DNA from 2 places in the Streptomyces sp. SD31 genome. Region 2 is predicted to be linked to the other one. Evidence: riboswitches for the same ligand, from Rfam matches in the RefSeq annotation. Region 2 holds a riboswitch; the other holds the start of a gene.

Region 1 (11,581 bases), on a different contig from region 2:
TTCCACTACGTCGTCTTCGGCACCGTCGTCTTCGCGATGTTCTCCGGCTTCCACTTCTGGTGGCCGAAGATGACCGGCAAGATGCTCGACGAGCGCCTCGGCAAGATGACCTTCTGGACGCTGTTCATCGGCTTCCACGGCACCTTCCTGGTCCAGCACTGGCTGGGCGCCGAGGGCATGCCGCGCCGTTACGCCGACTACCTCGCGGCCGACGGCTTCACCGCCCTGAACACGATCTCGACGATCAGCTCGTTCGTGCTCGGCGCGTCGCTGCTGCCCTTCTTCTACAACGTGTGGAAGACGGCCAAGTACGGCAAGCCGGTCGGCGTCGACGACCCGTGGGGCTACGGCCGCTCGCTGGAGTGGGCGACGTCCTGCCCGCCGCCGCGGCACAACTTCCTCACTCTGCCGCGGATCCGTTCCGAATCCCCGGCGTTCGACCTGCACCACCCTGAGATCGCCGCCCTCGACCAGCTCGAGAACGCACCTCACGGTGAAAAGGCTCTGGCTGGTGGCAAGGAGGCCGGCAAGTGAAGGTTCAGGGCAAGATGTTCATCTGGCTGAGCGTCTTCATCCTCGCCATGGCGGTCGTCTATGGCGTGTGGTCGAAGGAGCCGGCCGGCACGACGGCCCTCTTCCTGGCCTTCGGTCTGTCCATCATGATCGGCTTCTACCTGGGCTTCACGGCCCGGCGGGTCGACACGGGCGCCCAGGACAACAAGGAGGCGGACGTCGCGGACGACGCCGGCGAGGTCGGGTTCTTCAGCCCGCACAGCTGGCAGCCGCTCTCCCTCGCGATCGGTGGCGCGTTCGCCTTCCTGTCGGTCGCGATCGGCTGGTGGCTGATGTACTTCTCGGCGCCGCTGATCCTCATCGGCATCTGGGGCTGGGTCTTCGAGTACTACCGCGGTGAGAACCGCACCCAGTAACACGAGCTGAGCTCATCAGGAGCCCGGACACTCCGTCAGGAGCGTCCGGGCTCCTGCGTTTGCAGCAATCGGCGTCACCCGTACGCGCTACCCGGCGCGCCATGGTTGACCTGGCTTCCTAGCGTGAGGCCATGAGCAAAACACCGCGCACGAGCCCCTCCATAGGCTGCACGCTCCTGCTGATCGCGTTCGGCGCGAGCGCCACCGGCTGCGGCAGCGACGGCAACCCGCTGTCCGCCGAGCCGTACGACGCGGCCGACCAGATCGCCTTCAACGGCCCCACGGGCGACGGCAAGAAGGCCGACCCCGACAAGCCCCTGGAGATCACCGCGGAGGACTCCGACGGCCGCATCACGGACGTCACCGCCAGGGACGCCGCAGGACGCTACGTCGCGGGCGAACTCTCCGCCGACGGCACCCGCTGGCACAGCACCTCCCCGCTGGCCGCCAATGCCCGCTACACGGTGCGCGTGAGCACCGAGGACGAGGACGGCGCCCCCGGCCGCAAGGTCCTCACCTTCGACACCAGCAGGCCGACGACCCAGAAGCAGCTCACGGTGGAGTTCGGCCCCAAGGCGGGCACATACGGCGTGGGCCAGCCCGTGACGGCCGAACTGAGCCAGCCCGTCAAGGACAAGAAGCAGCGGCAGACGGTCGAGCGGGCCCTCAAGGTCGACTCCACGCCCGCCGTGGAGGGCGCCTGGCACTGGGTGGACGACAAGGAACTCCACTACCGCCCCAAGGAGTACTGGCCCACCCACGCCACGATCCAGGCCCGCAGCAACCTTGAAGGCATCAAGATCAGCGACCGTCTCCGGGGCGGCGAGGCCAAGCCCCTGACGTTCACCATCGGCGACCAGGTCATCGCCGTCACGGACGCCGCGTCCCACCAGCTGACGCTCTACCGCAACGGCGAGGAGGTCAGGTCCATACCGGTCACGACCGGCAAGCCCGGCTTCGAGACCCGCAACGGCGTCAAGGTCGTCCTGGGCAAGGAGTACTTCGTACGTATGCGCGGCACCAGCATCGGCATAGCCGAGGGCTCCGCCGACTCGTACGACCTACCGGTCTACTACGCCACCCGCGTGACCTGGAGCGGCGAGTACGTCCACGCCGCCCCCTGGTCGGTCGGCTCGCAGGGCTACGCCAACGTCAGCCACGGCTGCACCGGCATGAGCACCGCCAACGCCGAGTGGTTCTTCGACAACGTCCGCGAGGGCGACATCGTCAAGGTCATCAACTCGTACGGCAACACGATGGAACCGTTCGGCAACGGCTTCGGCGACTGGAACCTCGACTGGAAGAAATGGCGCAACGGCAGCGCCCTGGTGGGCGGCACCCCCGACGGCCCGAAGCCGGAGGAGGCAGCACGTCTCAGGCCGACAGCAGTGTGACGCCCCCAGGGGCGCGGGGAACTGCGCGACCGGCCACAACGGACCCGCAGTCGCCCGCAAACCCACACCGCCGAGCTCCTAGGCGCTCTGAAGCCTCTTCGTCCGCAACAGAGATGCCAACGCCGCCGCGAACTCCACCGGCTCCACAGGCAACGTCACCGCCGCCTCGGCCCGACTCCACGTGGCCAGCCACGCATCCTGCGGCCGCCCGATCAACAGCAGCACCGGCGGGCAGTTGAACACCTCGTCCTTGATCTGCCGGCAGACCCCCATGCCCCCCATGGGCACGGCCTCACCGTCCAGCACACAGACGTCGATGCCCCCCTTGTCCAGCTCCTTGACGACGGCGGCAGGCGTCGCACACTCCACGAACTGCACCACAGGCACGTCCGGAGCGGGCCGGCGCCCGGTGGCCAACCTCACCTGCTCCCGGGTGTTGGAGTCGTCGCTGTAGACCAGCACCGTGGCGGTCGGCTGCATTGTTCCTCCGTGACGTCAGCGTCGTAAGGACAGGCCCGTTGGGCCGGATGCTACTCCCTTGAACACCACGTCAACACCGGTACGAACGGGGAAGACACTCCGAACGGCACCCCCCGGAGTGAGGGCGGGATAAGCGACCGACATAATGTCGGTCGTGGCGACAGCAACGACAGTAGACAAGGGTCACGCGCACCCGTCGGTCAATCGACCGAACCTCACCAGCGTCGGAACCATCATCTGGTTGAGTTCCGAGCTGATGTTCTTCGCGGCCCTCTTCGCGATGTACTTCACCCTGCGATCGGTGACCGGTCCGGACTTCTGGCATGAGAAGGCGGACGCCCTGAACTTCCCGTTCTCGGCGACGAACACCACGATCCTGGTGCTCTCCTCCCTCACCTGCCAGCTCGGCGTCTTCGCCGCCGAGCGCGGTGACGTGAAGAAGCTCCGGGGCTGGTTCATCGTCACCTTCGTCATGGGTGCGATCTTCATCGGCGGTCAGGTGTACGAGTACACCGAGCTGGTCAAGCACGAGGGCCTCTCGCTCTCGTCCGACCCGTACGGCTCGGTCTTCTACCTGACCACCGGCTTCCACGGCCTGCACGTGACGGGCGGTCTGATCGCCTTCCTGCTGGTCCTCGGCCGCACCTACGCGGCGAAGAGGTTCACGCACGAGCAGGCGACCGCCGCGATCGTCGTGTCCTACTACTGGCACTTCGTCGATGTCGTCTGGATCGGCCTCTTCGCCACGATCTACATGATCAAGTAGCCGGGCCCGATCCCGCGCGCGTTCCACAAACGCACATACCGCAAGCATCGACGCAGAAGATCCTGACACCGGGGTAATCCGTGAAAAAGCTCTCCGCACGACGACGCCATCCGCTGGCGGCGGTCGTCGTCCTACTCCTCGCGCTGGCGTGCACGGGGGGGCTGTACGCCGTGTTCGCGCCCGCGGACAAGGCGCAGGCCGAGGAATCCGCCCAGTCCCTCACCATCGAGGAGGGCAAGAAGCTCTACACCGTCGGCTGCGCCAGCTGCCACGGAACCGGCGGTCAGGGCACCTCTGACGGTCCGAGCCTGGTGGGCGTCGGCGCCGCAGCCGTCGACTTCCAGGTCTCCACGGGGCGTATGCCGGCCGCCACCTCCCAGGGCGCCCAGGTCCCGAAGAAGAAGAACATCTACTCGCAGGCCGAGATCGACCAGCTCGCGGCGTTCATCGCCTCGCTGGGCGCCGGCCCGTCCGTCCCGACCGAGGAGCAGTACAGCCCCGAGGGTGCGGACATCGCCGCGGGCGGCGAGCTCTTCCGCAACAACTGCGCCCAGTGCCACAACTTCACGGGCAAGGGCGGCGCGCTGACGCACGGCAAGTTCGCGCCGACGCTCGAGGGCGTCGACCCGAAGCACATCTACGAGGCCATGCAGACCGGCCCGCAGAACATGCCGTCCTTCCCCGACACCACGCTGTCGGAGCAGAACAAGAAGGACATCATCGCGTACCTGCACGCGGTCAACAGCGACGAGACGGTCAACCCGGGCGGTCTGGAGCTGGGCGGCCTCGGGCCGGTCAGTGAGGGTCTGTTCGGCTGGATCTTCGGACTCGGCGGCTTGATCGCCATCGCCGTGTGGGTCGCCGCCCGGACCGCAAAGGCCAAGAAGTCATGAGTAGCCAAGACATTCCAGAAGAGAACCTGCCCGCTGAGCAGGACGCCCACGTCGCGGTAGCCGACGAGAAGCACCCGTTCGCCGACCCGGGGCTGCCGCCCCACGAGCACCGGATCCAGGACATCGACGAGCGGGCCGCCAAGCGGTCCGAGCGCACGGTCGCCCTGCTGTTCACGGTGTCGATGCTGGCCACCATCGGCTTCATCGCCTCGTTCGTGGCGATCCCGCACGACAAGTCGATCTTCGTCTTCCCGCTCGGGCACATCAACGCGATGAACTTCGCGCTGGGCCTGACCCTCGGGGCGGCGCTGTTCTGCATCGGCGCGGGCGCGGTCCACTGGGCCCGCACCCTGATGTCCGACGTGGAGGTCGCCGACGAGCGGCACGCGATCGCGGCGGAGCCCGAGGTCAAGGCCAAGGTCATGGCCGACTTCAAGCAGGGCGCCAAGGAGTCCGCGCTGGGTCGCCGCAAGCTGATCCGCAACACGATGTTCGGCGCGCTGGCCCTGTTCCCGCTCTCCGGTGTCGTCCTGCTGCGTGACCTCGGTCCGCTGCCCGGCACCAAGCTGCGCCACACCCTGTGGTCCAAGGGCAAGCTGCTCGTCAACATGAACACCAACGAGCCGCTGCGTCCCTCGGACGTCGCGGTCGGCTCCCTCACCTTCGCCAAGCCGGAGGGCCTGGAGGAGCACGACCACGACTTCCAGAACGAGATCGCCAAGGCCGCCCTGATGATCGTCCGGCTGCAGCCCGACGACATCAAGGACAAGCGCGAGCTCGAGTGGTCGCACGAGGGCATCGTCGCGTACTCGAAGATCTGCACCCACGTCGGTTGCCCGATCTCCCTGTACGAGCAGCAGACGCACCACGTGCTCTGCCCCTGCCACCAGTCCACCTTCGACCTCTCCGACGGTGCCCGAGTGATCTTCGGCCCGGCCGGCCACGCCCTGCCGCAGCTGCGCATCGGCGTGAACGACGAGGGCTACCTCGAGGCGCTCGGCGACTTCGATGAGCCCGTCGGTCCTGCATTCTGGGAGCGCGGATGAGCACTACAGAGACCACCGACCGCTCTCGCGGGAAGGCACCGGCCGGCGAGCGCGTCGCCGACTGGGCGGATGGCCGGCTCGGGATCTACTCCCTGGCCAAGGCCAACATGCGCAAGATCTTCCCCGACCACTGGTCGTTCATGTTGGGTGAGGTCTGCCTCTACAGCTTCATCATCATCATCCTCACGGGTGTGTACCTGACGCTGTTCTTCCACCCGTCGATGAACGAGGTGGAGTACCACGGCAGTTACGTCCCGCTGCAGGGAACGCTGATGTCGGAGGCGTTCAGCTCGACGCTGCACATCTCCTTCGACGTGCGTGGCGGTCTGCTCGTCCGGCAGATCCACCACTGGGCGGCGATCATCTTCCTCGCCGGCATGTTCGTGCACATGATGCGCGTGTTCTTCACCGGCGCGTTCCGCAAGCCGCGTGAGATCAACTGGCTGTTCGGCTTCCTGCTGTTCGTCCTGGGCATGTTCACCGGTTTCACCGGCTACTCGCTCCCGGACGACCTGCTCTCCGGTACCGGTGTCCGCTTCACCCAGGGCGCGATCCTGTCGGTCCCGATCGTCGGGACGTACATCTCGATGTTCCTGTTCGGCGGAGAGTTCCCGGGCGTCGACTTCGTCGCGCGGTTCTACTCGATCCACATCCTGCTGCTGCCGGGCATCATGCTCGGCCTGGTGGTCGGCCACCTGATCCTGGTCTTCTACCACAAGCACACGCAGTTCGCGGGCCCCGGAAAGACCAACAAGAACGTCGTCGGCATGCCGCTGCTGCCGGTCTACATGGCCAAGGCCGGAGGCTTCTTCTTCCTGGTCTTCGGTGTCATCGCCGCGCTCGCCGGCATCGCGTCGGTCAACCCGATCTGGGCCATGGGCCCGTACCGTCCCGACCATGTGTCCACGGGTGCCCAGCCGGACTGGTACATGGGCTTCGCCGAGGGTCTGGTCCGTGCCATGCCCGGCTGGGAGATCAACTTCTGGGGCCACACGCTCGTTCTGGGCGTCTTCGTCCCGCTGGTGCTCTTCGGCCTCTTCCTCGGGGTGATCGCCCTCTACCCGTTCATCGAGTCCTGGGTCACCGGCGACAAGCGTGAGCACCACCTGCTCGACCGGCCGCGCAACGCCCCGACCCGTACGGCCTTCGGTGTCGCCTGGGTCACCGGCTACATGATCATGCTGATCGGTGGTGGCAACGACATCATCGCCACCCACTTCCACCTGTCGATCAACGCGGTCACCTGGTTCGTCCGGATCGGGTTCTTCGCCGGACCGGTCATCGCGTTCATCATCACCAAGCGGATCTGCCTCGGCCTGCAGCGCCGGGACAAGGACAAGGTGCTGCACGGCCGTGAGTCGGGCATCATCAAGCGCCTGCCGCACGGTGAGTACATCGAGATCCACGAGCCGCTCAGCCAGGACGCGCTGTACACGCTCACCGCGCACGAGCAGTACAAGCCTGCCGAGATCGGCCCGACGGTCGACGAGAACGGCGTCGCGCGCAAGGTGAAGGGCTCCGAGAAGCTGCGCGCCAAGCTCAGCAAGGCGTACTTCGACGAGGACGGCCAGATCCCGAAGCCGACCGTCGAGGAGTACAAGGAGATCACGAGCGGCCACGGCCACCACTGATCGCTGCGCCAGCCACGCCACGGTTGAGGGCCCCGTCCGGTTTCACGGACGGGGCCCTCGGCCGTGCACGGGCCCCGTCCGGTCTTCGGACGGGGCCCTTCTTCGTGGCCGCCGGCTGGATAGGGTGGACCCCGTTGAGACTTGCGTCCCGTAGTGCGGGACACGTGACCCTGGAGCGGCTTATGAGCGCTGTGACCCCCGCTGGAGGCGACATCGCGGCGGGCCGTTCCTGGCCCGAGGTGCTGAGCGCGCTGCTCGGCGGACAGGACCTGAGCGCCGGCGACACGGCATGGGCGATGGACCGCTTCATGAGCGGTGAGGCCTCGGACGCCCAGATCGCGGGCTTCATGGTGGCCCTGCGGGCCAAGGGCGAGACGGTCGAGGAGATCAACGGTCTCGTCGAGGCGATGTACGCCCACGCGCAGCCGCTGGACATCCCGGGCCCGGCCGTCGACATCGTCGGCACGGGTGGCGACCGGGCCAAGACGGTCAACATCTCGACGATGTCCGCCATCGTGATCGCGGGCGCCGGCGCGAAGGTCGTCAAGCACGGCAACCGGGCGTCGTCCTCGGCGAGCGGCTCGTCCGACGTGCTGGAGAAGCTCGGCATCAACCTGGACCTGTCGCCGGAAGGCGTGGCGCGGGTGGTGGACGAGGCCGGCATCACCTTCTGCTTCGCCGCCAAGTTCCACCCCTCGATGCGGTTCGTCGGTGGCGTACGGCGGGACCTGGGCATCCCGACCTCGTTCAACCTCCTCGGCCCGCTCACCAACCCCGCCCGGGTCACCGCCTCGGCGGTCGGCTGCTTCGACACCCGGATGGCGGGGCTCATCGCCGGCGTGCTGGCCGAGCGCGGCTCGTCCGCGCTGGTGTTCCGCGGCGACGACGGCCTCGACGAGCTGACGACGACGGCCACCTCGCGGGTGTGGGTGGTCCGCGACGGCAAGGTGACCGAGGAGGCCTTCGACCCGCGCGACGTCGGCCTCGACCTGGTGCCCGTCGAGGCGTTGCGCGGCGCGGACGCGTCGTACAACGCGGAGGTCGCCCGGCGCCTGCTGGACGGCGAGACGGGCCCGGTGCGGGACGCCGTGCTGCTCAACTCGGCGGCGGCGCTGGTGGCGTTCGAGCAGACGGACGCTCCGCTCGCGGAGCAGCTCCGGCTGGGCATGGCGAAGGCGGTGGAGTCGATCGACTCGGGCGCGGCGAAGCGGACGCTGGAGCGCTGGGTGGCCGCCAGCAACGCCTGACCCGGCACATGTGACGCAGGGCGCAGTCCAGGATCCGGACTGCGCCCTTGCGCATCGAAGATCGTATGGCAGGATGTTGGACCAGGTCATGAGTGACAGTCATGAGGCCCCGGCCGACTGTCCGGCAACCCTCCGTCCGTGGCGGGGTGCCCCGGGTGAAGACCAGGCCGTAGGCAGCGAGGTCTACGGCAAGCGCGGGCCCCTCTCGAAAACCAGGGGTCCTGGTCGTTCGAGGGAGTCTTCCGTGAGCAAGCGAATGCGATAGGGCCGCTGAGCCCCGCCTCCGCACACCCTTTTCTCTTTCCTGCATGCCTCTCCACTCGCATGCCTCTCACGGGAGTTCGCCATGTCTGTCTCCACCGCTGCCGCCGACCAGTCCGTTTGCACCCCTCTGTCCGTTCTGGGGCGTGATGTCACCGTCCCGCTCGTCACCGGCGGCGAGGTCACCTACGCCGCGCTCGACTACGCCGCCAGCGCCCCCGCCCTCCAGCGCGTCTGGGACGACGTCGCCGCTTACGCGCCGTACTACGGCAGCGTCCACCGCGGCGCCGGTTACCTCTCCCAGCTCTCCACCGACCTGTTCGAGAACGCCCGCAGGACGGTCGCCGAGTTCCTCGACTGCCGGGACAGCGACCAGGTCGTCTTCACCCGGTCCACCACCGACTCGCTCAACCTCCTCGCCGCCGCCCTCCCGGCCGACTGCCAGGTCTTCGTCTTCGAGACCGAGCACCACGCCTCCCTGCTGCCCTGGCGCGACGCCCGCGTCACCTACCTCAACGCGCCCCGCACCCCGCGCCAGGCCGTGGAGACCCTGGAGCGCGCCCTCGCCGACCGCGACCCGTACGGCCCGGCCCTGGTCTGCGTCACCGGCGCCTCGAACGTCACCGGTGAGCTGTGGCCCGTACAGGAGCTCGCGGCGGCCGCGCACGCGCACGGCGCCCGGATCGTCCTCGACGCGGCCCAGCTGGCCCCGCACCACCCGGTGAGCGTCCAGGACCTCGATGTCGACTGGGTCGCCTTCTCCGGGCACAAGCTGTACGCCCCGTTCGGCTCCGGCGTGCTGGCCGGCCGTGCCGACTGGCTGCGCGAGGCCGAGCCGTACCTCGCGGGCGGCGGTGCCAGCCGCAAGGTCAGTCGGCGCGAGGACGGGGGAGTGGACGTCGAGTGGCACGAGAGCGCCGCCCGGCACGAGGCCGGCTCCCCGAACGTCATCGGCGCCTACTCCATCGCCTCCGCCTGCAAGGCCCTCACCGAGGCCGGGTTCGACAACCTGGTCGCGCGCGAGCAGTACCTGATCGAGAAGGTGCGCGCGGGTCTCGCCGAGGTCCCCGAGGTGCGGGTCCTCTCCCTCTTCGGCGACGACGCCCCGCGCGTCGGCGTCATCTCCTTCGTCGTCGACGGCTGGAACAGCTCCCACTTCGCCGCCGCCCTGTCCGCCGAGTACGGCATCGGGGTGCGGGACGGCCTGTTCTGCGCCCACCCGCTGGTCCGGACGCTGCTGGGCAGCGACCCGCAGACGCAGGGCGAGTGCGGCGCCCCGGAGGCGGCACCCGGCGAGAAGTCCCTCAACGCGATCCGGGTGAGCTTCGGGGCCGGTACGCCGGACGAGCACGTCGAGCGGTTCGTGAACGCCGTGAAGGAGCTCGTGACGGACGGTGCCCGGTGGAACTACCGCACGGAGGACGGCCGTTGCGTGCCGGACACCTCCGCGTGAGCCGGTAGCCGGGCGCCCAGCAGAATCATCCGCAGGGCGCGTTCGGTGGCGTCCGTGAGGAGTTCGGAGGCCCGCACGAGGGCCTCCGCCAGAGCCATCGGCGCTGGCAGGATGCCACTGAAGGCGTCCACGCCGGGCACGTCGTGCGCGCCCTCGCCGAGCGTGCCCGCCAGCGCGAGCACCGGACGACCCGACAGCTTGGCCCGGCGGGCCACCTCGGCCGGGACCTTCCCGCGGGGCGTCTGGTGATCCATGGCGCCCTCGGCGGTGACGACCAGGTCGGCGCGGGCCAGGCGGGCGTCCAGGTCGAGGTGGGCCAGCAGCACCTCGAAGCGGGGGAGCAGCCGGGCGCCCAACGCGGCGAGGCCGGCGCCCAGGCCGCCGGACGCGCCGGTGCCGGGGCCGTTGTACAGGTCCGTGTCCACGACACCCAGGTCACGGGTGAGGACGCGCGCCCAGTTCTCCAGCCCCGCCGACAGCTCCTCCACCTGCGCGGGCGTCGCCCCCTTCTGCGGGCCGAAGACACGGGCCACGCCGCGCTCGCCGCACAGCACGTTGTACGGGTTGCAGGCGACGAGCAGCTCGACGTCCCGCAGGCGCGGGTCCAGGCCGGACGGGTCGATCCGGGCGAGCCGCGTCAACTCACTTCCACCGCGAGGGAGTTCGAAGCCGTCGGCGTCCAGGAGTCGGGCGCCGAGGGCCTGGAGGGCGCCTGCGCCCCCGTCGGACGTACCCGAGTCGCCGCAGCCGATCAGGATGCGCCGTACGCCGGTGTCCAGCGCGGCGCGGATCAACTCACCGACGCCGTAGGTCGTCGTGGCGCCGGGATCGCGCAGGGCACGGGGGACGAGGGACAGCCCGGCAACCGCCGCCATCTCCACGACCGCCGTGTCGCGCTCGCGCGAGCCGAGCAGGGCGAAGTGCGTGCCGATCCGTTCACCGACCGGTCCCGTGGCCGGCAGTGCGACGAGCCGTCCGCCGGTCGCGGTGGCCAGCGCGGCGGCCGTGCCCTCGCCGCCGTCCACCAGCGGGATCAGGTCGATCACGGCGTCCGGCAGGACCCGGCGGACACCGTCCGCGATGGCGTCGGCGGCGGCCTGGGCGGACAGGGACTCCTTGAAGCCACTGGGGGCTACGACGACTCGGGTCAGCATCAGAGTTCTCCTAAGCGGATCGGACGACCGACGACACATCGCGGCACTCTCATCGGGTCACGGGTACGCCGAGCAGCGGCCACACCGCGACGGCGAAGAGGAGGACGAGGGCGGCCGTCAGTGGGGCCAGGACGGCGGACAGGCGCAGCAGATCGCGCGGGGTGTAGGTGGGCGTTCCGGGGATGTCGGAGAAGAGCGTGACCGGCTTCGCGGACGCCGGGAGCGTGTGGCAGAAACCGGCCGCGGCGGTGGACGCGAGCGCGGCGGCCACCGGATTGACGCCGGCGCCCACCGCCGCCGCGACGACCAGTGGAACCAGCACGGAGG
Region 2 (11,581 bases):
TTCGCGGACGCCCCTCCGCTGGTCTACTTCGAGGGGCCAGGCACCGGACGACTGGAGGACGACCCTGCCACCGTCGCCCAGCTGAGGTTCACCTTCGAGCTCCTCACAGCCTCCGCACTTTCGCCGGAGAAGTCCCTAGCCTTGATCGAGGCGGTGGCGCAGGATTACGCCTATGAGGAACATCCCTGACTACGACCTGAGCACGGCCGTGTGGCACAAGTCGAGCTATAGCGGCGGGGGCGGCAACGACTGCCTCGAAGTCACCCACGACGTCCCCACCCTCGTCCCCGTCCGCGACTCCAAGACCCCCCACGGCCCGAAGCTCGTATTCCGAGCATCGGCTTGGTCGGCCTTCGTCAAAGCGGTCAGGATCTGACCTCATTGCCTTCTAGCGTGGCCGTCATGACTGAGACCACGCACACCCCTGCCACCGCCACCGACGAGCGCGCCGACCTGCTGGCGGCGCTGGCCAACCAGCGGCACTTCCTGCGCTTCACCACCCGCGACCTCACCGACGAGCAGGCCGGCGAGCGGACCACCGTCAGCGAACTGTGTCTCGGCGGCCTGATCAAACACGTCACGTCGGTGGAACGGGGCTGGGCGGCCTTCATCCAGCACGGCCCGTCGACGATGCCCGACTTCACCGCCATGACCGAGGCCGACTTCGCGAAGCGCGCCGACGAGTTCCGGATGCTGCCCGGCGAGACACTGGCCGGCGTGCTGGCCGAGTACGAGGAAGTGGCCCGCCGCACCGACGAGCTGGTCGCGACCCTGCCCGACCTGAACGCCGCCCACCCGCTGCCCAAGGCCCCGTGGTTCGAGGCTGAGGCTCAATGGTCGGCCCGCAGGGTACTGCTGCACATCACCGCCGAGACGGCCCAGCACGCGGGCCACGCCGACATCATCCGCGAGTCCCTGGACGGCGCGAAGAGCATGGGCTGACGCCCCGATACCTCCGGCCCGAAGCTCAAGCGGCCAGCCCGAGCCCTCTTTGCAAGGAATGGTTGCCGCGAGTTGACTTGGAGCGTTCGCCCGAATAACGAACAGCCCCCGCCAGGTGCTCACAACACCTGGCGGGGGCTTGACCTACGAGATCCGTACAGCGAACCCAAGGACGCCCGCTACCAACGGTCGTCTCCCACCCCTGGGGAGCCCCGGTGGAACTCCCCGAGCCTCTCGGCTTCACTGTGGATACCGAGGAACTCCACATGGCCCGGTTGGAGGCAGCGGACCCTCCATGTGCATGCTGAAGGTCTACCGCACCACCTGACCAGGCCCCCCCCGCAAGCCCCCGGAGCCACCCCATGAACCATGCCCAGCTCACCGCCTTGGGCCGAGCCCTCCGCCTCCTCGGCGAACACGGCGAGTCCCTCACGGCCACCACCCCGGACGGCAAACTCCACGAGGTCAAGGCCGACCTCCGCCGTGCCCTCGACCTCCTCGACGAGAGCGTCACCGGCGCCGCCCCCACCACCCGCTGCCCGGAGCACCCCAACGGCCCGGTCGACACCGCCGCCCCCGACCTCTGCCTGCTCTGCGAGACCCGCCGCCGAGCGGCCCGCCGCTCCGAGTTCAACGGCCCGGCCCCCGACGTCCCCCGCGCCCCCGAGCACACCGCCCCCTCCCGCTACGGCGTCCGGGGCGACCGCCCCCAGCCCCAGCAGCGCTGGCTGCCGGAGCTGTGGAACGGCCAGGAGTGGCAGCTGTGCGGCACCCCGCGCCGCGACCGCCGCGAGGCCGAGCTGTATATCGCCGCCCAGCGCCGCGGCCCACGCCCCGCCATGGCCTACCGCCTCGTGCACGAGTTCACCGACTACGAGGTGCTGCGCGTCTGGGGCACGCCGGTGAAGGTCGACATCGAGCCGCTGGGCAACCTGTAGGAGCCAGTCCGCCCTCACGACTTCGCCGTCGCCCCCACCTGCCCCACGGCCAGGACCACCTTGAAGGCGTTCTCGGACGGGAGGGCGTAACCGCCGAGGTTCGTCGTCATCTGGGCGAGGATCACGCCCGCGACGGCACTCGCCGTGGACGTGAAGTGCCAGACCTCGGACATCAGGACGATGTTGAGGCCGTATCCGGCAGCGAGGACCGAGGCCACCTTAAGTCAGTTGATTGACTCACTCACCCGATGCAGGTCACGTGGTCACGCCTCCCGCTCCACGAACGCCCGCACCTGCTCCTCGTCCAGCTCGTACACCGTCTCGTGCGCCCGAGGGTCCCGCGCATGGAAGGTATGGAACATCGGCCCCGTCGCCGCGCCCAGCTCCACCAGCGACGCCGACGCCCCGCGCACCGCGCGCTCCGTCCCGGGCGCGGCCGTCAGGTCGACGCGGCTGACCACACCCGGAGTGACCCACACCGGCACCGACTCCAGCAGCCCGAAGAGCTGGAGGTGGTAATGACCGGTCAGCACGACCCGTACGTCACTCCCCCGGATCGCCTCCGCCAGCTCCCCCGGGTTGCGCAGCCCGAAGTGCGGCTGGGTCGCCGAGATGTCGAGGCTGATCGGCGGGTGATGGAAGGCGAGGACGGTCCCCCGCTCCGGCTGACCAGGACTCTGCCCCTGACTCAACACCTCACGGAGCCACCCCAGTTGACGCCGACTCAGCTCGCCGTACACCTTCCCCGGAACCAGCGAGTCCAGCGTCACGAAGCGCCATCCGCCGACCGTGCTCACCGCGGCCCGCTCCGACGCCTCGGAGTCCAGGACCAGCTCCGGTTCCGGGTGCCCGCTCCCCAGCACCTTCCCGAAGGCGTCCCGCTCGTCGTGGTTGCCGGTCGTGTAGAACACCGGCGCCCCCAGCCGCCGCGCGAACTCGCCCACCAGCTCGCGTACGGCCGTATACGCCTCCACGGCCCCGTCGTCGGCGATGTCTCCGGTGACGACCACCGCGTCGACGTTCCGTTGATGCCCCAGCTCGGCGAGCATCAGGCGCAGTGAATCGGTGGCGTTGACGCCGTTCTTGTTGGGGGCGTCGGTGCGCTCGATGTGCGTGTCCGAGAGATGAAGGATCCTCATCTCCCGGACACTAGCCCCGAGTTGCCGCTCAGCTCAGGGTCTTCAGCGACTCCGCGTCGTACGCCGCCAGCTCCCCGAACCGTCCGTCCAGCACCTTCGCCGCCCACTCCGGGTCCTGGAGCAGGGCGCGGCCGACGGCCACCATGTCGAACTCGTCGCGCTCCAGGCGGTCCAGGAGGTCGTCGATGCCCTTGACTATGGAGCCCTCGCCCATGAAGGCGCCGATGAAGTCGCCGTCGAGGCCGACCGAGCCGACGGTGATGGCCGGCTTGCCGGTGAGCTTCTTCGTCCAGCCGGCCAGGTTGAGGTCGGAGCCGTCGAACTCCGGGATCCAGTAGCGGCGGGTGGAGGCGTGGAAGGCGTCGACGCCGGCCGCGGCGAGCGGGGCGAGGATGGCCTCCAGCTCCTCCGGGGTCTCGGCGAGCCGGGCGTCGTAGGCCTCCTGCTTCCACTGGGAGTAGCGGAAGATGACCGGGAAGGTCGCGGAGACCTTCTCGCGTACGGCGGCGACGATCTCCGCGGCGAACTTCGTACGGGCCACCGGGTCACCGCCGTACGCGTCCGTGCGGCGGTTGGTGCCCGCCCAGAGGAACTGGTCGACGAGGTAGCCGTGGGCGCCGTGGATCTCCACGCCGTCGAAGCCGATGCGCTCGGCGTCCGCGGCGGCCTGGGCGAACGCGCCGATGACGTCGTCCAGGTCGCTCTGGGTCATCGCCTTGCCGGTGACCTCGGTGTCGCCGATGCGGAGGCCGGAGGGGCCGACGGCGGGTGCGTCCGCGAAGGGCGGCTGGCCCTGCTTGCGGACCATGCCGATGTGCCACAGCTGCGGCACGATCGTGCCACCCGCCGCGTGCACGGCCTCGGCGACCTTCGCCCAGCCCGCGAGCTGCTCCTCACCGTGGAACCGCGGCACCCGGCTGCTCTGCCCGGCGGACTCGTGGCCGACGTAGGTGCCCTCGGTGACGATGAGCCCCACGCCCGCGGCGGCGCGACGGGCGTAGTACGACACGACGTCCTCACCGGGGACGCCACCCGGCGAGAACATACGCGTCATCGGCGCCATCGCGATGCGGTTGGGAACGGTCAGGCCGTTGATCACGGTCGGCCGGGACAGGATCTGTGCCGCACGGGAGGCGGAGGTCGTGGTGACGGTCACGCGGGGGCTCCTCGGGAGTGGCTCTGTCGACCAGCGGCCCTTCGGTTGACCGGCTGGTATGTGCGCACGCATTGTTGCACTCCCTTAAGCAACCGCCTATGCGCTGCCCCACATTCCCGCCCACCCACGACACCTACGGCCCGGAGAGAAACACGACACCCAGCTCGCCGAGCGACCGGGCTCACCCAGGCGAAGATCTTCGTTGCCCATTCGGCAGCCTGAGCAGGACGAGATGCTTTCGCCACCTTGGTGAAGGTGCTGAAACGCCCGAGGGCGGCACCCCCTGTCGAACAGGGAGTGCCGCCCTCGGTACTGACGGACCGGGTCCGAGCCTTCTTACGAGGAGGCTCAGAAGTCCATGTCACCGCCCGGCATGCCGCCACCGGCGGGCGCGGCGTTCTTCTCCGGCTTGTCGGCGATGACGGCCTCGGTGGTGAGGAACAGCGCGGCGATCGACGCGGCGTTCTGCAGCGCGGAACGCGTCACCTTCGCCGGGTCGATGATGCCCTCGGCGACCAGGTCGACGTACTCGCCGGTCGCGGCGTTCAGGCCGTGACCCGGGGTGAGGTTGCGGACCTTCTCCACCACGACGCCGCCCTCGAGGCCGGCGTTGACGGCGATCTGCTTCAGCGGGGCCTCGAGCGCGAGCTTCACGGCCTGGGCGCCGGTCGCCTCGTCACCCTCGAGCTCCAGCTTCTCGAAGACGGCGGTGGCCTGGATGAGGGCCACGCCACCACCGGCGACGATGCCCTCCTCGACGGCCGCCTTGGCGTTGCGCACGGCGTCCTCGATGCGGTGCTTGCGCTCCTTGAGCTCCACCTCGGTGGCGGCACCGGCCTTGATGACGGCCACGCCACCCGCGAGCTTCGCCAGACGCTCCTGGAGCTTCTCGCGGTCGTAGTCCGAGTCGCTGTTCTCGATCTCGGCGCGGATCTGGTTCACGCGGCCCGCGACCTGCTCGGAGGAGCCGGCACCGTCGACGATGGTGGTCTCGTCCTTGGTGATGACGACCTTGCGGGCCTTGCCCAGGAGGTCCAGGGAGGTGTTCTCGAGCTTGAGACCGACCTCCTCGGAGATGACCTCGCCACCGGTGAGGATGGCGATGTCGTTCAGCATCGCCTTGCGGCGGTCGCCGAAGCCCGGGGCCTTGACCGCGACGGACTTGAAGGTGCCGCGGATCTTGTTGACGACCAGGGTCGACAGGGCCTCGCCCTCGACGTCCTCGGCGATGATCAGCAGCGGCTTGCCCGACTGCATGACCTTCTCCAGCAGCGGGAGCAGGTCCTTGACCGAGGAGATCTTGGAGTTGGCGATCAGGATGTACGGGTCGTCGAGGACGGCCTCCATACGCTCCATGTCGGTGGCGAAGTACGCCGAGATGTAGCCCTTGTCGAAGCGCATACCCTCGGTGAGCTCCAGCTCCAGACCGAAGGTCTGGGACTCCTCGACGGTGATGACGCCTTCCTTGCCGACCTTGTCCATCGCCTCGGCGATAAGCTCACCGATCTGGGTGTCGGCGGCGGAGATGGAGGCCGTGGAGGCGATCTGCTCCTTGGTCTCGACATCCTTGGCCTGCTCGAGCAGGGCGGCGGAGACGGCCTCGACGGCCTTCTCGATACCGCGCTTGAGGGCCATCGGGTTGGCGCCGGCGGCTACGTTGCGCAGGCCTTCCCTGACCAGGGCCTGGGCGAGAACGGTCGCGGTGGTCGTACCGTCACCGGCGACGTCGTCCGTCTTCTTGGCGACTTCCTTGACCAGCTCGGCGCCGATCTTCTCGTACGGGTCCTCGAGCTCGATCTCCTTGGCGATGGAGACACCATCGTTGGTGATCGTGGGGGCGCCCCACTTCTTCTCGAGGACGACGTTGCGACCCTTGGGGCCGAGCGTCACCTTCACGGCGTCCGCGAGCTGGTTCATGCCGCGCTCGAGGCCGCGCCGCGCCTCCTCGTCGAACGCGATGATCTTGGCCATGTGAAGTGGTCCCTCCAGGACTGGGGGTGATTCCTTCGGACCGCGCCCGCGCCCGCGACGGACGGCTCGCCTGCCTCGTGGTTCCTTGCCCCATCCGGCCTGCGGGCCTCACCGACCCGGTCCTTCGTTGTCACTCTCACCTTCAGAGTGCTAACGCAATGATTAGCACTCGACCCATGCGAGTGCAAGCGGCTCTCGGGGATCGGGAGGGGATCGGGCGGGGCGCCCAGCCGGGCGCGAACAGGGTCCTGGCAGGTCCGGGCCGAGCGAAGGACACACCCGACGGCACGGCGAAGGGCCCGCACCCCGGGAGGTGCGGGCCCTTCGAAGAAGAACGTCGCTGCTTTAAGTCGACGCGTGCTTCAGCTGGCCGCCAGCCGGACCATGTCCGCCTGCGGCCCCTTCTGACCCTGCGAGATCTCGAAATCGACCCGCTGGCCCTCTTCCAGGGTGCGGTACCCGTCCATCTGGATCGCGCTGTAGTGGACGAAAACATCCGCACCACCGTCGACCGCGATGAAGCCGTACCCCTTCTCCGCGTTGAACCACTTGACGGTGCCCTGAGCCATGCCTAACTCCCCTATTACTGGCCCTTGCACAGATCCACACTTCGCGGATCCGGGTCAGACCTCACCCCCCATCGGTCGGGGGCGTGCGCCGGAACGCGTCGACCGCGGCTGAATGTATCTGCCCAACTGCCGTCTGCAACAGGTCAATCGGACGAGAAATCCGGGCACGACCGGTCGGGAATGTGGGGACAATTGCCCTGACTTCAGGTCAAGTCGGACCCGATAAAGGGAGCAAAAGCCGCAAAAAACCCGCACACTTTGGCTACATCTTGTCGGGGGTGCGGCAGAAATCAAGGGCCACCGACCCGTGAATCGGCGGCATGTTCCCCAACTGTACCTCGCTCAACCACACAGAATTGCCCCCTCCGCTTCTCTCACGGAGGGGGCAATCCGATGAACTCTCGGTAATTGGTATTACCGAGGGTAATGATCGGTCATTCGGTCAGCCGCCGGCGACGGCCGGGATGATGGAAACGCCCGCGCCGTCCGGGGTGGCCGTCTCCAGTCCCTGCTCGAACCGGACGTCGTCGTCATTGACGTACACATTGACGAACCGACGCAGCTTGCCCTGGTCGTCCAGAACCCGGGCGGCAATCCCGGTGTGGTTCTTCTCCAGGTCGGCGATGACCTCGCCGAGGGTGCCGCCCTCGGCGGTCACTTCGGCCTGGCCACCCGTGTAGGTACGCAGGATGGTGGGGATGCGGACGTTGACGCTCACGTATGACCTCCGGTCAGGTAGTCGCCCCCAGGGGCGCGGGGCTGTGTTCAATTTGCGGCCACCGCCGCGTGGGCGCGACCAGCCCCCGCAGGCCCGCAGACGAAGACGACTAGGCGAGGCCGGCCTCGCGGAACGAATCCAGGTTGGGACGAATGGTCGCAGTAAGCCCCGTACCGGCCACCGCATCCAGCGTCTTGAGACCATCACCGGTGTTCAGGACAACGGTCGTCTTCGTCGGGTCGAGGACACCGTTCTCGATCAGCTTGCGCGTCACACCCACGGTCACCCCACCGGCGGTCTCCGCGAAGATGCCCTCGGTCCTGGCGAGCACCTTGATCGCATCCACGACCTGCTCGTCCGTCACGTCCTCCACCGCACCGCCGGTACGGCGAGCGATGTCCAGGACATACGGACCGTCCGCCGGGTTGCCGATCGCCAGCGACTTGGCGATGGTGTTCGGCTTCTGCGGACGGACGACATCGTGGCCGGCCTTGAAAGCGACGGACACCGGCGAGCAGCCCTCGGCCTGCGCGCCGAAGATCTTGTACGGCTTGTCCTCGACGAGGCCGAGCTTGATCAGCTCCTGCAGCCCCTTGTCGATCTTCGTGAGCTGCGAGCCGGAGGCGATCGGCACCACCAGCTGGTCCGGGATCTGCCAGCCGAGCTGCTCGCAGATCTCGTACGCCAGGGTCTTGGAGCCCTCGGCGTAGTACGGCCGCAGGTTGACGTTGACGAAGCCCCAGCCCTCGCCGGCCGGGTCACCGATCAGCTCGGAGCAGAAGCGGTTCACGTCGTCGTAGTTGCCCTCGATGCCGACGAGCTCGCCGCCGTAGACCGCGGCCATGACGACCTTGCCCTGCTCCAGGTCGTGCGGGATGAACACGCAGGACCGGAAGCCGGCGCGGGCGGCGGCGGCACCCACCGCACCGGCGAGGTTGCCGGTGGAGGAGCAGGAGAGGGTGGTGAAGCCGAAGGCGCGGGCGGCCTCCAGGGCCTGGGCGACGACGCGGTCCTTGAAGGAGTGCGTCGGGTTGCCGGAGTCGTCCTTGATGAACAGCTTGCCGGCGTCGACACCCAGCTCGCGCGCGAGGTTGTCGGCCTTGACGAGCTGGGTCCAGCCGGGGTTGATGTTCGGCTTGGTGGCCACGTCGGCGGGGACGGGCAGGAGGGGCGCGTAGCGCCAGATGTTCGCGGGTCCCGCCTCGATCCGCTTGCGGAGCTCTTCGGCGTCGTAGGCCGAGAAGTCGTAGGCGATCTCGAGCGGGCCGAAACACTCCTCGCACGCGAAGACCGGTCCGAGAGGCACTCGGTGGCCGCACTCGCGGCAGGACAGCGCCGCGGCGGGGCCGAGGTCTACGGTGGATTCGGTGGTGCTTGCAACAGTCTGCGCAGCCATGTGAGGCGAGGCCCTTTCTCCTCATCTTCCTCACGACGCATCTCGCCGTGAGACGGATTTGGCACCTTCCCTAGCCGGGAGCCTCGCGGAGACGATCAGCGGTGATACGGCAGTGATCGCTACGAGAACCGACTGGAGGGTTGCCGGGGCTTCATCGGGCCGTTTCCCTCTGCCCCTCTGGATGAGCTGTATTCGGTTGTTAACGGCGGTTGACCCCGGACATGCGATGGTCATCCGCGTTGTTCAAGACTGTAACCGACGGCCAGGACAGTTGAGAGAGTCCGTCCGAACCGCGAGACAAACCGTGAGGAGCCGCCAACCGTGCTGGAAGAAGTCGAGCGCTGGCTGAGCACCCGCTCCTGGTCCGTGACCGATCGCCCGCTCCACCGGATCCTGGCCGCCAAGCAGCGTACGGGCCAGTCGGTCTCCGTCGTGCTGCCCGCGCTCAACGAGGAGGAGACGGTCGGCGACATCGTCGCGATCATCCGTCACGACCTCATGCAGCAGGTTCCGCTGGTCGACGAGATCGTCGTCGTCGACTCGGGATCCACCGACCGCACCTCCGAGGTGGCCGCCGCCGCGGGCGCCCGGGTCGTCCACCGCGACGACATCCTGCCCCGCATCCCGACCGTGCCCGGCAAGGGCGAGGTGCTCTGGCGCTCGCTGCTCGTCACGCGCGGCGACATCGTCTGCTTCATCGACGCGGACCTGAAGGAGTTCTCCTCCGACTTCGTCTCCGGCATCGTGGGCCCGCTCCTCACCGACCCCGAGGTCGACCTCGTCAAGGCCATGTACGACCGCCCCCTCGGCGGGGCGACCGGGCAGGGCGGCCGGGTGACCGAGCTGATGGCGCGCCCGCTGCTGAACATGCACTGGCCGCAGCTGGCCGGTTTCGTGCAACCGCTCGGTGGCGAGTACGCGGCCCGCCGCTCGCTGCTGGAACAGCTCCCGTTCCCCGTGGGCTACGGCGTCGAGCTCGGCATGCTGGTCGACGCCCTGCACCTGGTGGGCCTCGACGCCCTGGCCCAGGTGGACGTGGGCGTCCGCAAACACCGCCACCAGGACGGACAGGCCCTCGGCCGGATGTCCGCCGCGATCTACCGCACGGCCCAGCTGCGGCTGGCCCGCGGGCACCTCATCCGCCCGTCCCTCACCCAGTTCGAGCGGGGCGAGGACGGTTTCGAGCCACGTACGTTCTCCGTGGACACGGAGGAGCGGCCGCCGATGGCGGAGATCGCGGAGTACGCCTCGCGCAAGGTGGCCTGAAAGTGCTCGGACCGTCGGCCTGAAGGTCGTATACGGCCCCTACCAGTGAGGTGAACCGCACGTTTGAGCGGTTCCGGGCCGGGCTAGGTTGAGGCGTATGGCTGCTACGTACGGTGCTGCGCGGGTGCTGGTCGCCTCCAACCGGGGCCCGGTCTCCTACACGGTGCACGAGGACGGTTCCCTGCACGCCAAACGCGGCGGCGGCGGGCTGGTCTCCGGCCTGTCGGCGATCGGCTCGGAGGCGGGCGCGCTGTGGGTGTGCTCGGCGTTGTCCGACGGCGACCGGGAGGCCGTACGGCGCGGGGTCGGCGAGGACGGCGTGCGGATGCTGGACATCCCGGCCGATGTGCACGCCGACGCGTACAACGGGATCGCCAACTCGGTGCTGTGGTTCGTGCACCACATGCTGTACCAGACGCCGCTCGAGCCGGTGTTCGATGCGGAGTTCCGGCGGCAGTGGGCGTCGTACGAGGCGTACAACCGGGCCTTCGCCGAGGCGCTGGCCGCGGAGGCGGCGCGGGGTGCTTCGGTGGTCGTGCAGGACTACCACCTGACCCTCGTTCCCGGGATGCTGCGCGAGCTGCGCCCGGACCTGCGGATCGGGCACTTCTCGCACACCCCGTGGGCGCCGCCGGAGTACTTCCGGATGCTGCCGGACGACATCGCCGGGCAGGTGCTGCGCGGGATGCTGGGTGCCGACCGGCTCGGTTTCCTCACCCGCCGCTGGGCGGACGCGTTCACCGCGTGCTGTGAGCAGTTCGCGGGCGGGCTCGGGGGCACGCGGGTCGGCGTGCACGGGCTGGGGGCGGACGCGGACTTCCTGCGGCGGCGGGCCCACGAGGCGGACGTCGAGGAGCGGATCCTGGCGCTGCGGGACGAGATCGGCTCAGCCGCGGATGGGAGCCGCCGCAAGACGATCGTGCGGGTCGACCGGACCGAGCTGTCCAAGAACATCGTGCGCGGCCTGCTGGCCTACCGGCAGCTGCTCGACGACCACCCCGAGTGGCGTGAGCGTGTGGTGCACGTGGCGTTCGCGTACCCCTCGCGCCAGGACCTCGTGGTGTACCGCGACTACACGGCCGAGGTCCAGAGAGTGGCGGATGAGATCAACTCCCGGTACGGGACCCCGGGTTGGACGCCGGTCGTGCTCCACGTCAAGGACGACTTCGCGCGGTCGCTGGCCGCGTACCGGCTGGCGGACGTGGCCCTCGTGAACCCCATCCGGGACGGCATGAACCTCGTCGCGAAGGAGGTGCCGGTCCTCTCCGACGAGGGATGCGTGCTGGTGCTGTCGCGGGAGGCCGGGGCGTTCGAGGAGCTGGGCGAGGACGCGATCGCCGTGAACCCGTACGACGTGATCGGCACGGCGCGGGCGCTGCACGAGGCGTTGTCCGTGGGGCCGGAGGAGCGGGCGGAACGGTCGAAGCGGCTGGCTGCGGCCGCGACCGCGCTTCCGCCGGCCCAGTGGTTCCTGGACCAGCTGCAC

Evidence for each region. A riboswitch is a leader RNA that binds a small molecule or an ion and turns the genes downstream of it on or off. The one in region 2 is predicted to bind S-adenosylmethionine.
Region 1: another riboswitch for S-adenosylmethionine. It lies ahead of ACTMVF_RS26410 (aminotransferase class V-fold PLP-dependent enzyme); the one in region 2 lies ahead of thrC (threonine synthase).

What each region holds. Positions count from the first base shown of each region.
Region 1 is NZ_JBQHCX010000012.1:296,027-307,607, reverse strand. It holds partial or broken gene ACTMVF_RS26455 (cytochrome c oxidase subunit I) at 1-534, shown strand, start outside; gene ACTMVF_RS26450 (cytochrome c oxidase subunit 4) at 531-929, shown strand; gene ACTMVF_RS26445 (Ig-like domain-containing protein) at 1,061-2,323, shown strand; gene ACTMVF_RS26440 (hypothetical protein) at 2,402-2,803, opposite strand; gene ctaE (aa3-type cytochrome oxidase subunit III) at 2,949-3,569, shown strand; gene qcrC (cytochrome bc1 complex diheme cytochrome c subunit) at 3,650-4,462, shown strand; gene qcrA (cytochrome bc1 complex Rieske iron-sulfur subunit) at 4,459-5,508, shown strand; gene qcrB (cytochrome bc1 complex cytochrome b subunit) at 5,505-7,139, shown strand; gene trpD (anthranilate phosphoribosyltransferase) at 7,322-8,386, shown strand; SAM riboswitch class IV at 8,471-8,587, shown strand; gene ACTMVF_RS26410 (aminotransferase class V-fold PLP-dependent enzyme) at 8,733-10,100, shown strand; gene ACTMVF_RS26405 (glycerate kinase) at 10,055-11,254, opposite strand; gene ACTMVF_RS26400 (SLC13 family permease) at 11,304-11,581, opposite strand, start outside.
Region 2 is NZ_JBQHCX010000014.1:74,101-85,681, reverse strand. It holds gene ACTMVF_RS28145 (helix-turn-helix domain-containing protein) at 1-189, shown strand, start outside; gene ACTMVF_RS28140 (DUF397 domain-containing protein) at 173-376, shown strand; gene ACTMVF_RS28135 (DinB family protein) at 403-942, shown strand; gene ACTMVF_RS28130 (hypothetical protein) at 1,305-1,880, shown strand; gene ACTMVF_RS28125 (hypothetical protein) at 1,895-2,098, opposite strand; gene ACTMVF_RS28120 (metallophosphoesterase family protein) at 2,144-3,019, opposite strand; gene ACTMVF_RS28115 (NADH:flavin oxidoreductase) at 3,048-4,175, opposite strand; gene groL (chaperonin GroEL) at 4,524-6,146, opposite strand; gene ACTMVF_RS28105 (cold-shock protein) at 6,509-6,715, opposite strand; gene ACTMVF_RS28100 (MoaD/ThiS family protein) at 7,158-7,433, opposite strand; gene thrC (threonine synthase) at 7,543-8,829, opposite strand; SAM riboswitch class I at 8,848-9,017, opposite strand; gene ACTMVF_RS28090 (glucosyl-3-phosphoglycerate synthase) at 9,151-10,095, shown strand; gene ACTMVF_RS28085 (alpha,alpha-trehalose-phosphate synthase (UDP-forming)) at 10,193-11,581, shown strand, end outside.